Regions from separate parts of the Micromonospora cathayae genome, predicted to be linked through region 1. Evidence: predicted binding sites of a transcription regulator. Region 1 holds the regulator's gene; the other holds the start of a gene.
What was found. The regulator HspR, encoded in region 1, represses chaperone genes until heat shock. The targets are predictions, from matches to a motif close to TTGAGTNNNNNNNACTCAA.

Region 1 (4,914 bases):
CGTCGATGCCGCAGGACTGGGACCTGCTCGTCTCCGGCGACCACCTGGTGACCACCCTCTTCGAGCTGGCCATGGACACGGCCTGCCCGGCCCGCCGGTTCGCCCTGCACTGCCTCTACATCTACGCCGCCGACGGCATCCGGACCGGCTTCCGGGCGCACCCGAAACGTCGGCTGCGGAAGCTGGTCGAGCACGCCGAACTCACCGGTGACCACCTGGTCCGCACCTGGGCGTACAACACCCGGGTACTGCTGGAACGGCCGGACCTCTTCGACTACCACGACTGGTGCGAGGGCGGCCTGGTCCGCGAGAACCGCCGCATCGGTTGACCCGGCACGACGCCGGGCCGCGACGAGTCCGGGCCGGAACGGGGGTCGGCCGCGACCGGGCAGAGCCGGGAAGCAGACGGGGCCGGGAAGCAGACGGGGCCGGGAAGCAGACGGGGCGGCGACCGGGCTGGACCGGTGCCGGGGTACGGGCCGGGACCCCCCGTGGTTCCCGGCCCGTGGCTCGGCACGGCATCCGTCCGCGCTCCCGCGCCGAACGGCCGCGATGTGGTGCCCCGACCGGCCACGGTTGTGGCGACCGGCCGTGGTTTCGGGTGGCTACCGGCCGGGCGGGGTGCCCCGGTGACCGGTACCGCCCCCGTCCGGGCGCCCGCTCGCGGCGGGACCGGACCGGCGTCCGTCGGTTCTCGGCGGTGCGGGTTTCGGCGGGCCGGGCTTCGGCGGCGCGGGCTTCGGGGCGTCCTTCCGGGCCCCCGGTCCGGACGTTCCGGGGCTTGCCGGCCCGGAGGCTCCGGATTTCGCCGCCCCGGACCCTGCGGCCCCGGACCCTGCGGCCCCGGACCCTGCGGCCCGGGGGCCGGAGGCAGCCGGCTCGCCGGCCTGGTCGGGCCCGGTGGTGTGGGGTTTCCGGTCGACCGCTCGACCGGGCTTGCCGGCGAACCGGCGGTCGGTGATCCGGTCGAACTTCTCCCGTACGGTCTCGGCCACCTCGTTCAACCGGTTCTCCGCCTGCTGGGCCACCCTGCGCGCCGACTCCGCCACCACTGGTCTCCGATACGCCCGAATCAACCCTTTTGCCCAGGCTAACCAACCGGGTCGGACCGCGCGGCACTTTCCCGATACCGGGAGGCGGAACCTGCCCGGCGCCGGGAGCCGCCTCCCCGGTACCGGAAGTCAGTGGGTACGGGCCGTACCGGGAGCCACCGGTACGGCCCAGCGGGGGAGTCAGTGGTCGCGGCGGGGCCGCCAGACCACCAGGGCGGTGGAGGTACGGGTGGTCGGGACGATGTCCCGCCCCGGGAAACGGACCATCGCCTCCAACTCGGCCACCCGCCGGTACGCGGCGTCCAGCTCCGCCTCCATGGCGGCGAGCCGGGCCTGCGCCTGCTCCAGGAGCTGCTCCAGGCCGATGATCCGCTTGATGCCGGCCAGGTTCACCCCGTCGTCCTGGCTGAGCCGCTGCACCTCGCGCAGCAGCACCACGTCCCGGACGCTGTACCGGCGACCACCACCGGCCGCCCGACCGGCCTGCACCAGCCCCAGCCGGTCGTACTGGCGCAGCGTCTGCGGATGCATCCCCGCCATCCGCGCCGCGACCGAGATCATCAGCACCTTGGCGTCGTAGGCAGGGTCACCCGAGCCGACGAACTCGTCCGCCATCCCGCTCACCTCCGCGAGTACTCCACCGTGACCGCCGGCGCGCGGGCCGCGCCCGAGGATCAGCGTCCGGGTCGGTTGGGACGCGCGTCGCCGCGCGTCGGTCTGTCAGTTGAAGCGACGCACCCGCGCGTCGAGATGTTCCCGGGCGGCCGGCGGCGTGTGCTCGGCGAACGTCTCCAACGCCTGACGGGCCTCGTCGGAGAGCCGGGACGGCACCACCACGTCCAGGGTGACCAGCAGGTCGCCGGCCTGCCCGTCCCGGCGTACCACGCCCTTGCCCCGGGCCCGCAGCACCCGGCCGGCCGGGGTACCCGGCGGCACCCGCAGGGTCACCGTGCCGTCCAGGGTGGGTACCCGCAGATCGGTACCGAGCACCGCCTCCGGGTACGTGATCGGCACGGTCAGGGTCAGGTCGTCGCCGGAGCGCCCGAACAGCTCGTCCGGGCGTACCTTCACGTGCACGTACAGGTCGCCGGCCGGGCCGCCGCGCTCGCCCGGCTCACCCCGCCCGGCCAGCCGGATCCGCTGGCCGTCGGCCACCCCGGCGGGAAATCGGACGTTGAGGGTACGGGTCTTCGTGACGCCGCCGGTGCCCCGGCACTCCGGGCACTTCTCCTCGACGACCGTGCCGACGCCCTGGCAGTTGCGGCACGGTTCGGCGAAGCTGAACGACCCCTGGTTACGGGTCGTCGTCCCGGAGCCCTGGCAGTGCGGGCAGGTCACCGGGGTGGTGCCCGGTTTGGCCCCGTTGCCGTGGCAGGTGTCGCAGACGCCGGGTGCCCGCAGCGTCAGCGGCAGGGTCACCCCGTGCACCGCATCGGTGAAGTCCAGCGCCACCTCGGCCTCGACGTCCCGGCCCTTGACCGGGCCCCGGGCCCGTCCCGGGCCGCCGGCCCCACCGCCGGAGAAGATCGAGCCGAAGAGGTCCGAGACGTTGCCCCCGAACCTTCCGCCGCCGCCACCGCCGCCACCGAACAGGTCGGAGACGTCGAACGGCACGCCGCCCGGCTGCCCGCCACCGCGCGCGTTACGGCGGAAGGCACCCGAGCCGAACAGGGAGCGCATCTCGTCGTACTCCCGACGCCGCTTGTCGTCGGAGAGGACGTTGTACGCCTCGGAGGCGGCCTTGAACCGCTCCTCGGCCCTCGGGTCGTCCGGGTTGTGGTCCGGGTGCGACTCCCGGGCCAGCTTCCGGTACGCCTTCTTGACCTCGTCAGCGGAGGCGGACTTGTCCACCCCCAGTACCGCGTAGAAGTCCTTGTCGATCCAGTCCTTGGCACTCACCGGTCCACCCCCTTCCCACCGACGTGCACCGGGCGTCCCGCCCACCGGTGCGAGGTGGGCGGGACGGCCCGGTCACGGGTCCACTCGTCTGTTCCGGGTCGGCGGCTACTCCGGGTCGGCGACGGCCACCATCGCCGGCCGCAGCAGCCGCTCGCCGAGCTGGTAGCCCCGGCGCATCACCTGGACGCACGTCGGCTCGCTGACCTCGGCCGAGGTCTGGTGCGCGACCGCCTCGTGCCGGGTCGGGTCGAAGGGGTCGCCCTGCTCACCGAAGGCGGTGAGACCGAACTTGCCCAGTGCCGTGGTGAGCTGCTCGGCGACGCTGCCGAACGGGCCCACCAGGTCGCCGTGCTCACGGGCCCGGTCCAGGTCGTCGAGGATCGGCAACAGTGCGGTCAGTACCGCACCGGTCGCCTGCTCACCGACCAGGGCCCGGTCCCGCTCGACCCGCTTGCGGTAGTTGGCGTACTCGGCGGTGACCCGTTGCAGGTCCCGGGTGCGCTCCTCCAGCTCGGAGCGGAGCGCCGCCAGCTCGGCGCCGAGCGGGGCGGCGGCCGGGCCACCGTCGGCCGGCTCGGCGGGGGCGTCCACCACGGGCGCGGCACCCGCGGGGGTCTCCACCGCCGTCGACTCGATCTCGATCTCGTCGACCACGACCTCGGCCTCTTCGACCAGGCCCCCGGCAGCCCCGGCGTCGGCCCCGGCGGAGCCGGTCGGCTCCACCGGGTCGCCCGGCGTCGAACCCGGAGTGTCCTCCGGTTCGGCGGCTCGTGGCTTGTCCGTCATGCGGCTACCTCAATCCCTCTGCCGTGGTGACCGGGCGGGAGGTCACTTCTTCCCGTCCTCGTCGACGATCTCGGCGTCGACCACGTCGTCGGCACCGGCCTTGGGGCCGGCCTGCGTGCCCCCGGGGCCGGCGGCACCCGGCTGCTCGCCGCCCTGCTCGGCCTGCTGCTGCGCGTAGAGCAGCGAGCCCGCCTGCTGGGAGACGGTGGCCAGCCGCTCGTGGGCCGACTTGATCTTCTCGATGTCCTGACCACCGAGCGCGCCACGCAGCTCACCGAGCGCCTCGTTGATCTGGTCACGGTTCTCGGCGGGCAGCTTGTCGCCGCTCTCGGCGAGGAACTTCTCGGTCTGCCACTGGAGCGCCTCGGCCACGTTGCGGGTCTCGGCCTCGTCGCGGCGGCGCTTGTCCTCCTCCGCGTGCTCCTCGGCGTCCCGGCGCATCCGCTCGATGTCGTCCTTCGGCAGCGAGGAGCCGCCGGTGATCGTCATCTTCTGTTCCTTGCCGGTGCCCAGGTCCTTGGCGTGCACGTTGACGATGCCGTTGGCGTCGATGTCGAAGGTGACCTCGATCTGCGGCACGCCGCGCGGCGCCGGCGGCAGGCCGGTCAGCTCGAAGGTGCCGAGCTTCTTGTTGTACGCGGCGATCTCCCGCTCACCCTGGAAGACCTGGATGAGCACCGACGGCTGGTTGTCGTCGGCGGTGGTGAAGACCTCGGAGCGCTTGGTCGGGATGGTGGTGTTGCGCTCGATCAGCTTGGTGAAGATGCCGCCCTTGGTCTCGATGCCCAGGCTCAGCGGGGTCACGTCGAGCAGCAGGACGTCCTTGACCTCGCCCTTGAGCACACCGGCCTGGAGGGCGGCGCCGACGGCGACGACCTCGTCCGGGTTGACGCCCTTGTTGGGCTCCCGACCGGTGAGCTGCTTGACCAGGTCGGTCACGGCCGGCATCCGGGTCGAGCCGCCGACCAGGATGACGTGGTCGACGTCGGCGATCTTGATGCCGGCGTCCTTGACGGCCTGCTCGAACGGGCCCTTGCAGCGGTCCAGCAGGTCCTGCGTCATCCGCTGGAACTCGGCCCGGCTGAGCGTCACGTCCAGGTGCAGCGGGCCGGCCGATCCGGCGGTGATGTACGGCAGGTTGATGTTGGTGGTGGTGGCGGCGGACAGCTCGATCTTG
Region 2 (4,914 bases), 3.3 Mb from region 1:
GGACGCTGGACGCGGAGGAGCCGACCCTGGTGCCCCGCGCCGAGCTGGGCCGGGACGTCGACCGGTTACGGGCCCGCCGGGACGAGATGGCGGACGGGTTCCCCTTCGACCACCTCACGTTCGACTGACCGGTCCCGGTCACCTTCTCCCACCGGGCCCCGCCCGTTCCCACCCGGCACCGTCGACCCGCCGTTGAACCTTCCGGGCCGTGGGTCCGTACTCACGCGGGAACGGACAGGATCAGCTCGCCCGTGGTGGGCGGGGGCACGGTGGACCGAAAGGGAGAACCCAGCCATGCGCAGGTTCACACGCGCGCGCCGGTCGACGGGCGGCGCACGGAGTACGAGAGTGGTGGCGGTGGTCGGCACGCTCGCGGTGTTCGGGGGCATCGTCGCGGTGACCCAGATCTCGTCGGCCGAGGACCGCCGGACCGTCCCGGCCGCCTCGGCCGCCTGCGTCCCCCCGGCTCCCGGCGCGACCGCTCCGGACGGCCGGGGGACCACGGTGACCCGGCAGAACGGCCGGGACGTCCGCAGCCACTGGGGGGACGGCCAGATGTCGGTGCCGGAGTGCCGGTCCGGCGGTACCGCCTCGACCCGCGTGGTGAGCTGCCCGGACGTGGCCGCCGAGCTGCCCGGGGTGCCGGAGCGGGCACGGGCCGAGGTGGACCGGAACCTGGCCCTGCTCCAGACGCAGATCGCCGAGGCGGACCGGCGGCTGGCCGCCGACGGCGACCGGGGGGAGGAGTTCGTCCGGAACGCCGTCCTGCGGCCACTGGCCGACAAACGTCGGGCCACCCTGGACCGGATCGCCCTGGCCATCGCCCGGGAGGCCGCCCGGCCGGAGGGGCTGGACCGGCTGGCCGAGTGCCGGGTCACCACGGCCGGCGGTGACGGCAGCACCGGCGGCGACAACGGCAGCGGCGACGACGGTGGGGGCACCGACAACGGGCTGGACGTGCTCGCCGACGACTGCGACGACAGCCGGCTCCAGCCGCACGACGGTTTCCAGAACGGCCGGCGGTGCGTCAGCACGGCGTTCGGTGAGGTGGGCAGCGCGGCCGACAACCCGTCGCTGCTGATCACCCGGTTCCCCGACCGGGTCCGCGCCGGCCAGGCGTTCAGCCTGCGGGTGTCCACCCGGAACCTGGTCCGGGACCGGTTCCTCGCCGCCGGGCAGGGCGGCTACTACGTGGAGAGTTCCCTGCTCAACGAGGCGGGGCTGGTCCGGGGCCACTTCCACACCGCGTGCCGGATGCTCGGCAGCACCCGGACGCCGCCGGACCCGGCGGCCGTACCGGCGTTCTTCGTGGCGACCGAGGACGGTGGCGGCGGTGCCCAACCGGACGAGGTCACCATCCAGGTGCCGGGCCTGCCGGAAGCGGGCATCGCCCAGTGCGCGGTCTGGGCCGGTGACGGATCGCACCGGCTGCCGATGATGGAGCGGGCCAACCAGACCCCGGCGTTCGACGTGGTGCGGATCCGGGTCGGTCGCTGAACACCACCCGTGCCCCGGTCGGGTCGCCGTGCTCCCCGGCGGCCCGACCGGACCACCGCCGCGCGGATCCGCACCGACGCTGGTCCCGGTGCCGACGGGCCACCGGGGGAGCCCGTCGAGCATCGGATTCGGCCGTGGTCGCCGCCGGGCGCGGCGTGGAAGCAGGCGTGCGGGCCGTGGTGGGGGGTAAAGAGTGGCCCGACCGGCGTGGCCGATTTCCCAGCGTGACGCGCGGGCTCCCGTTGGTAATCCCGGCAGGCTGGTCAGCGGTTCTTGTACGCCTCGACGACCGACACCGGGATGCGGCCGCGCTCGGAAATCTCGTAGCCGTTCTTGGTGGCCCATTCGCGGATGGCCCGGTTCTGCTCACGATCCATTCCGGAGGTTGCCGGACGGCTGGGGCGACGGGCCCCCCGGTTGCTCTCGACCACGCCACGACCGATGCGCCGGCCAGCGTTGATGTACGGGTCCAGGGCCTTGCGGAGGACCCCGGCGTTTTCGTCCGACACATCGATGGTGTACATGACGCCGTCGAGCCCGAACTCGACCGTCCGGTCGGCCTTTCCGCCGTCGAGGTCGTCCGTGAGAACTGTGATTACTTTCCTGGCCATCGTCGATTACTCCTTGTGTGGCGCGGGGTGTGGCTAAGAGTTTGACGTATGGCACCGCAAATCCGCAACAATACGCGGCGATCGGCAATGTGTCGGCGCGCCGGAGGGCGGCGGAATCCGCCCACGGGCGGGAAATCGCCGGTCACGGCCATGCTCCGAAGGTGGGCCGACCAGCGCGGCGAGTGGGTGGCGTCGGGTCGCTTCGTGCTCCGGAGTTTACGCAACAAGGAAGACGTGATCCCCTTCACGTTCCCGTTATGCAAAACGTGCCACTCCCGTCACCTGTCGCGGTGTCGGTCACTCCGTCGGGTGCCGGTGCGGCGGGAACGCCGGCCGGGCCGCACCCGACGGGGTGGTATACGTGTCCTGGGTCACAGCCCGGAACAACGCGCCCCGTCCGGGACTTGAGTCAGGCACGCTCAAGTCAACCTGATGGCAGGTGTTCGATGGCAACCCTTCCGGTACTTCCCCTGACCGACGCCGTGCTGCTGCCCGGCATGGTCATCCCGGTGACCCTCGACCCGACCACCCAGGCCGCGGTCGACGCGGCCCGCGCCACCGGCGACCAGAAACTGCTCGCCGTGCCCCGCATCGACGGCGAGTACGGTCCCGTCGGCGCGGTCGCCACCATCGAGAAGGTCGGTCGGCTGCCCAGCGGCGAACCGGCCGCCGTCATCCGGGGGCTGGCCCGCGCCCGGATCGGTTCCGGTGTGCCCGGTCCCGGAGCGGCCCTCTGGGTCGAGGCGACCGAACTGCCCGAGCCCGAGCCGGCCGGCCGGGCCCGGGACCTCGCCCGCGAGTACCGCGCCCTGATGACGTCCGTCCTCCAGCAGCGCGGCGCCTGGCAGGTCATCGACGCGATCGAACGGATGACCGACCTCTCCGAACTGGCCGACTCCGCCGGATACGTCTCCTGGCTCACCCTGGGTCAGAAAGCCCAACTGCTCGCCGCCCCGGACGTCACCGCCCGGCTCGAACTCCTGGTCAACTGGGTCCGGGACCACCTGGCCGAGCAGGAGGTCAGCGAACGCATCAACAGCGACGTCCGGGAGGGGCTGGAGAAGTCCCAGCGGGAGTTCCTGCTCCGCCAGCAGCTCGCCGCGATCCGCAAGGAACTCGGCGAGGACGAGCCGGACGGCTCCGCCGACTACCGGGCCCGCGTCGAGGCCGCCGACCTGCCGGAGCCGGTCCGCGAGGCGGCGCTGCGCGAGGTGGGCCGGCTGGAACGGGCCAGCGACGCCTCCCCGGAGGCGGGCTGGATCCGTACCTGGCTGGACACCGTGCTGGAGATGCCGTGGAGCACCCGTACCGAGGACAACACCGACCTGGCGGCGGCCCGCGCGGTGCTCGACGCCGACCACGCCGGCCTGGCCGACGTCAAGGACCGCATCCTGGAGTACCTGGCGGTCCGCAACCGCCGGGCCGAACGTAACCTCGGCGCGGTCGGCGGACGCGGCTCCGGTGCCGTCCTCGCCCTCGCCGGCCCGCCCGGCGTCGGCAAGACCAGCCTCGGCGAGTCGGTGGCCCGCGCACTGGGCCGGACGTTCGTCCGGGTCTCCCTCGGTGGCGTCCGCGACGAGGCGGAGATCCGCGGCCACCGCCGCACCTACGTCGGCGCGCTGCCCGGCCGGATCGTCCGCGCCCTGCGCGAGGCCGGCTCGATGAACCCGGTGGTGCTGCTCGACGAGGTCGACAAGCTCGGCGTCGGGTACGCCGGCGACCCGGCCGCCGCGCTGCTGGAGGTGCTCGACCCGGCGCAGAACCACACCTTCCGGGACCACTACCTCGAGGTCGACCTGGACCTGTCCGACGTGCTGTTCCTGGCCACCGCCAACGTGGTGGAGACCATCCCCGGACCGCTGCTGGACCGGATGGAACTGGTCACCCTGGACGGCTACACCGAGGAGGAGAAGGTCGCCATCGGCCGGGACCACCTGTGGCCGCGCCAACGGGACCGGGCCGGACTCACCGCCGACGAGGTGACCGTCACCGACGCCGCGCTGGCCCGGATCGCCGGCGAACACACCCGGGAGGCCGGGGTACGGCAGCTCGAACGGGCCCTGGCGAAGATCCTCCGCAAGGTCGCCGTGGCGCTCGCCACCGACCCGACCCCGGTCCGGGTCGACGTCGACGACCTGGCCCGCTACCTGGGCCGGCCGAGGTTCACGCCCGAGTCGGCGGAACGCACCGCCGTACCGGGGGTGGCGACCGGCCTGGCGGTCACCGGGGCCGGCGGCGACGTGCTGTTCGTCGAGGCGACGGCGATGGACGGCGAGCCGGGGCTGACCCTCACCGGCCAGCTCGGCGACGTGATGAAGGAGTCCGCGCACATCGCGCTGTCGTACCTGCGCTCGCACGGCCGCAAACTGGGGCTGGACCCGAACGCCCTCGCCGGACGGCGGATCCACCTGCACGTGCCGGCCGGCGCGGTACCCAAGGACGGCCCGAGCGCCGGCATCACCATGGTCACCGCGCTCGCCTCGCTGGCCAGCGGTCGGCCGGTACGCCCCGAGTTCGGGATGACCGGCGAGGTGACCCTCTCCGGCCGGGTGCTGCCCATCGGTGGGGTGAAGCAGAAGCTGCTCGCCGCGCACCGGGCCGGTCTGACCGAGGTGATCGTCCCGGCCCGCAACGAGCCGGACCTGGACGACCTGCCGGCCGAGGTACGCGAGGCGCTCACCGTGCACACCCTCGCCGACGTCGCGGACGTGCTCGCCCTGGCGCTGCGCCCCGCCGACGCCGACACCCTCACCGGCCCGACCCTCACCGCCGCCTAGGAACCGTGGACGGGCACCCCGCACGAGCC

Region 2: lon (endopeptidase La) is a predicted target of HspR. The motif match lies at 2,513-2,531, and genes of this name have one in related genera.

The regions. Positions count from the first base shown of each region.
Region 1 is NZ_CP118615.1:1,472,842-1,477,755, reverse strand. It holds gene PVK37_RS06835 (hypothetical protein) at 1-329, shown strand, start outside; gene PVK37_RS06830 (heat shock protein transcriptional repressor HspR) at 1,233-1,667, opposite strand; gene dnaJ (molecular chaperone DnaJ) at 1,773-2,951, opposite strand; gene grpE (nucleotide exchange factor GrpE) at 3,057-3,737, opposite strand; gene dnaK (molecular chaperone DnaK) at 3,780-4,914, opposite strand, start outside.
Region 2 is NZ_CP118615.1:4,809,279-4,814,192, forward strand. It holds gene PVK37_RS21535 (hypothetical protein) at 1-128, shown strand, start outside; gene PVK37_RS21540 (hypothetical protein) at 358-1,497, shown strand; gene PVK37_RS21545 (histone-like nucleoid-structuring protein Lsr2) at 1,761-2,108, opposite strand; gene lon (endopeptidase La) at 2,555-4,885, shown strand.